DNA from 2 places in the Novosphingobium sp. BAM6 genome. Region 2 is predicted to be linked to the other one. Evidence: riboswitches for the same ligand, from Rfam matches in the RefSeq annotation. Region 2 holds a riboswitch; the other holds the start of a gene.

Region 1 (2,195 bases), on a different contig from region 2:
GGGTGTCCGACAGCTGGTAGGCAACGCCCAGGCTCAGCGTGTCGCCGGTCCAGTCGAGCGCGCCGCGTCCGCCGATCTCGCGGGTCTTCTGATAATCGTCGGTATCGTCGAAGGTCACGTAGCTGGGCGCGGGATAACCGTCGATGTCCAGCTTGCCCTCGGTATAGCGCCCGGCGAGGCTGGCGGTGAGGCCCGGCATCAGTTCGACATGGCCATGGCCGCCCACGCGCCACTGGTGGAAACCGTCATCCTCGGTGCCGATGGCGGCCTGCGAGATACCGTCGGTGCGGGTATAGCCGCCATCGAGCGTGACGCCGTAGGTGTCGCCGGAAACGCCTGCGCTCATCTGCCCGTCGAAGGTGTTGCGCGAACCGTATTCGGCGCGTGCCTCCACACCGTTGACATCGCGCGAGGTCACGTTGAGCACGCCGCCGATGGCGTCCGAGCCCCAGACCACCGAGTTCGAACCGCGCAGCAGTTCGATCTTGCCGATCGAGCCGGTCATCAGGTTGCCGAAGTCGTAGCCGCCCCCCGTCGCCGCGACGTCCGCCACGCGGATGCCGTCGACCATGACGAGAACCTGCTGCGAATTGGCGCCGCGCACGAACAGGCTGGTCGCCGAACCGAGACCGCCGTTGCGCGCGATGGTAACGCCGGGCAGACGCTCCAGCACGCGGCTGATGTCCGCGCCCTGCACGCTGTCGATCTCGTCCGCGCCGATCACGTCGATGGGCTGGCCCGCCTTGTCGACACTGGTGGCGCTGCCGGTGGCGAGCACGGTGATATGATCGTCGCGCACGGCGTCCGCCGTGGTGATCGCGGCGTTGTCATCCTGCGCGAAAGCAGGCGCAGCGGCAGACAGGCCCAGCGCAGTGCCGAGCAGCAAAAGGGTCTTCACGTAATAGTCCTCCAAACCTGAACGAATATGCCGTTCATGGCGGAGGCCGCACGCGGGTGCTTTGCCCGGCGCGTGCCCGCTGCATCTCCGGAACTCCCCGTCCGGCGCGGAACGACCGTCATCGGCAGGTCTCCTGGCTCCCGGATCATCGTCGCGCCTGCCGCCTTCCCGGATCGAGGGACGATCCAGTGGCCGAATGGAAGCGCGGGCTCCCCGGTCACAGTTGCGGGGACAGCGCGGGCCTTGGGGACCGATCCCCGCACCCGCTTCCCTCTTAGTCCGCGTGCCTCCCCCCTGAAAGGCGACCCGCGAAAACCCATGACGTGACATGCGCGTTACCGCCCGCCCCGGAATCTGGCAAGCGCAGGCGTGCCTTGCGAGGCTCTCGTTAAGACCTTTGCGTGTATAGCGCGGCCATAAAGCGACACTGTGCAGCTTCGGGACAGGCCAGCGCGCGCAGATGCGCAAGCTCTCCCGAACGCGTATAGGGCGCGCAGACAGCGTGAACAGCAAGGCATAGCGCGAAGAGCAGACGTGACGACCCATTGGCTCCCTCCCGGCCTCGCGCGCAGCGCGTCGCCCGCAAGGACGCTTCCCGAGGCTGACGGCACCCCCGCCGGAACGCCGGCATGGGAGCCGCGCCCGCGCGACTTCGCGGGGCGGGTGGTTCGCGGCACCGGGCGCCGTCGCCAGCGCATCGTGCGCCGCCGCTGGTCGTTGGCAAGCGCCGTGCTCGCGCTCGTGGCGATCCCCGCTTTCGCCGCGCCCGGTGACTGGCAGCCCTTCCGCCTCCCCGCCGCCGAGGAGGACAGCGGGCAGGTCACGCCGATGCCGTTCGAAACCGCCGCAGGCTCGTTCCCCGGCGCCGCCTTCTATTACCTCGACCTTGCCCCGCCCACACCGCAGATCGGCGACGGCATCCACTCCGACGCGGATGACGGCGCCGACCTTGGCGATGGCCTGCCCGGCAGCACCGGCCCGGCGGCACGCTCGATGATCATCGACGACACCCCGCTCGATCACATGCGCGCACTCCAGTGCCTGACACAGGCGGTCTATTACGAAGCGGCGAGCGAGCCGGACGCCGGGCAGCGCGCGGTGGCGCAAGTGGTGCTCAACCGCGTGGCGCACCCCGCTTTCCCCAACACCGTGTGCGGCGTGGTCTATCAGGGCGCGACGAGAGCGGGCGGGGGCTGTCAGTTCACCTTTACCTGCGACGGCTCGCTGGGCCGCAAACCGGTGGCGCTGTTCTGGGACCGTGCCCGTGCCGTGGCCGCTGCCGCACTGGCGGGCTACG
Region 2 (2,195 bases):
TGGCGGCTTGCGGCGATGCTGTGCTCACGCATTGCCTTGTTCTGGGGGGCGATCCATCCACTCCCCAAGGCCCGTTTGCTGACAGCGGATCGCTGATCGCTACCGGCCTGTTCGAGCGTTACGGGATCACGCATATCGGTATTGCGGGCCATCCCGAAGGTCATGCGGCGATGGATGAGGATCAATGCTGGGCTGTGCTCGAGAGCAAGTGCGCCGACATTGCAAATCGCGGCATGATGCCGTTTATCGTTACGCAATTCGCTTTCGATGCCAACCGGATACTGGTCTGGCTGGAGGTGTTGCGTGAACGCGGGTTGGACTGCCCGGTCCGGATCGGCGTTCCAGGCCCTGCGGGCGTCGCCACTCTCATGCGCTTTGCGGCCCGATGTGGCGTAGGCGCCTCTGCATCGATCCTGTCGAAATACGGCATCTCGATTGGCAAGCTGTTGGGAAGTGCGGGACCGGAAAGCTTCCTCAATTGCCTGTCGACAACCTTGGTCGCCGAGCATGGCTCGGTTCGCCTGCATTTCTATCCCTTCGGCGGAACTGGCAGGACAGTGGACTGGATCGAGCGTTATGCAGGCCTTGCTCCGTTGCCGGTTCGCGAGCTTGACTCCGCAGGGTGAATGCCTTTTACCGCTCCTGTCGAGGTTCCCCCTCCTTGCTCTGAAAAGGGTGGGTCGGGGCTAAGATGGGAAGCCGGTGCGATGCCGGCGCTGCCCCCGCAACTGTAAGCGGCGAGCGGGCGATCCAATAATGTCACTGGTGGCTTCGCCGCCGGGAAGGCCGGATCGTCAGCGTTGACCCGCGAGCCAGGAGACCTGCCAGCGACGCGATAACGTTCCTCCGGCGGGGTGTCCGGGCGAGACGCTCTTGCGGCGCGCCGGGTTCTTCGATGCGTGACGCACTTGCGTTCGTCTGTCTGCTTCGCCTTGTAACAGGCTGAGACGATGGGCACGCAAGCTGACGAAGCAAGCATCATGGTGACGGGAACAGGCGTTCAACTGATCGACATGGTGTTCCCCACCGACACCAATCATCACGGTACGTTGTTTGGCGGAATGGCCCTGGCGCACATGGACAAGGTCGCCTTTCTGGCTGCGACACGTCACGGCCGCGCGCCTTTCGTCACGGCATGCAGCCAGCAAATCGACTTCGAGGCCCCCGCCCGCGTCGGCGACATGATCGAGGCCACCGCCCGCGTGGTTCGGGTCGGTAACAGTTCCCTCGATGTCGAGGTGGAACTGGTCGCCGAAGTCCCCGTCAGTGGTGAGCGGCGGCGCTGCACGCGTGGGCGTTTTACGCTGGTCGCGGTCAAGGGGCCGGGCGTGCGCCTCCCGCTGCCACCGTTAGGGGCCAGCCAAAGCGTCGACGAAGCCGACGGGTTGCGCATGGTGGAGATGATCTTTCCCCAGCAGACCAACCACTACGGCACGCTCTATGGCGGCGATGCGCTGAAGATGATGGGCAAGGCGGCCTTCATCGCGGCAACGCGACATGCGCGTGCCGTGATCGTCATGGCGGCATCCGAGCGCATAGATTTCCGCTCGCCGGTAAAAGAAGGCGAAATGATCGAACTGGTCGCCCGGATCGCCAGGGCCGGGCGCACCTCGATGACGGTCGATGTGGATCTTTGGGCCGAAGTCCTGCTGACAGGCGTGCGGCGCCATGCCGCCACGGCGCGCTTCACCATGGTAGCCGTCGATGAGTCCGGGCGACCAACCTCCATTCGGAATGAAAAGGTGTTATGATGAGTTCTCTCGATCGCCCGATGCTGGCTCCGCCGGCGGGAGAAAAGAAGGTGCTCCTGCACAGTTGCTGTGCGCCGTGCTCAGGCGAGGTGATGGAGGCGATGAGCGCGAGCGGAATCGACTATACGATCTTCTTCTACAATCCCAACATCCACCCCAGGGAAGAGTATCTCCTGCGCAAGGACGAGAACATCCGGTTTGCCGAAGAGCACGGGGTTCCCTTTATCGATGCCGATTACGATACCGCCAACTGGTTCAAGCGTGCCCGTGGCCTGGAATGGGAGCCCGAGCGCGGCGAGCGATGCACCATGTGTTTTGACATGCGTTTCGAGCGGACAGCGCTTTACGCCCATGAGCAGGGGTTCCCGGTCATCACGTCCTCGCTCGGAATCTCGCGCTGGAAGAACATGACGCAGATCAACGACTGCGGGGAACGGGCTGCGG

Evidence for each region. Region 2 has a riboswitch for cobalamin ahead of AC3EC3_RS14215 (acyl-CoA thioesterase). Riboswitches for the same ligand answer to the same signal wherever they lie in the genome.
Region 1: linked by a shared signal. The riboswitch ahead of AC3EC3_RS01230 (TonB-dependent receptor plug domain-containing protein) and the one ahead of AC3EC3_RS14215 (acyl-CoA thioesterase) in region 2 are both predicted to bind cobalamin.

The regions. Positions count from the first base shown of each region.
Region 1 covers NZ_JBYNTR010000001.1:229,219-231,413, reverse strand. The annotation lists gene AC3EC3_RS01230 (TonB-dependent receptor plug domain-containing protein) at 1-898, opposite strand, end outside; cobalamin riboswitch at 1,005-1,230, opposite strand; gene AC3EC3_RS01225 (cell wall hydrolase) at 1,433-2,195, shown strand, end outside.
Region 2 covers NZ_JBYNTR010000004.1:212,552-214,746, forward strand. The annotation lists gene AC3EC3_RS14210 (methylenetetrahydrofolate reductase) at 1-626, shown strand, start outside; cobalamin riboswitch at 632-844, shown strand; gene AC3EC3_RS14215 (acyl-CoA thioesterase) at 951-1,751, shown strand; gene AC3EC3_RS14220 (epoxyqueuosine reductase QueH) at 1,748-2,195, shown strand, end outside.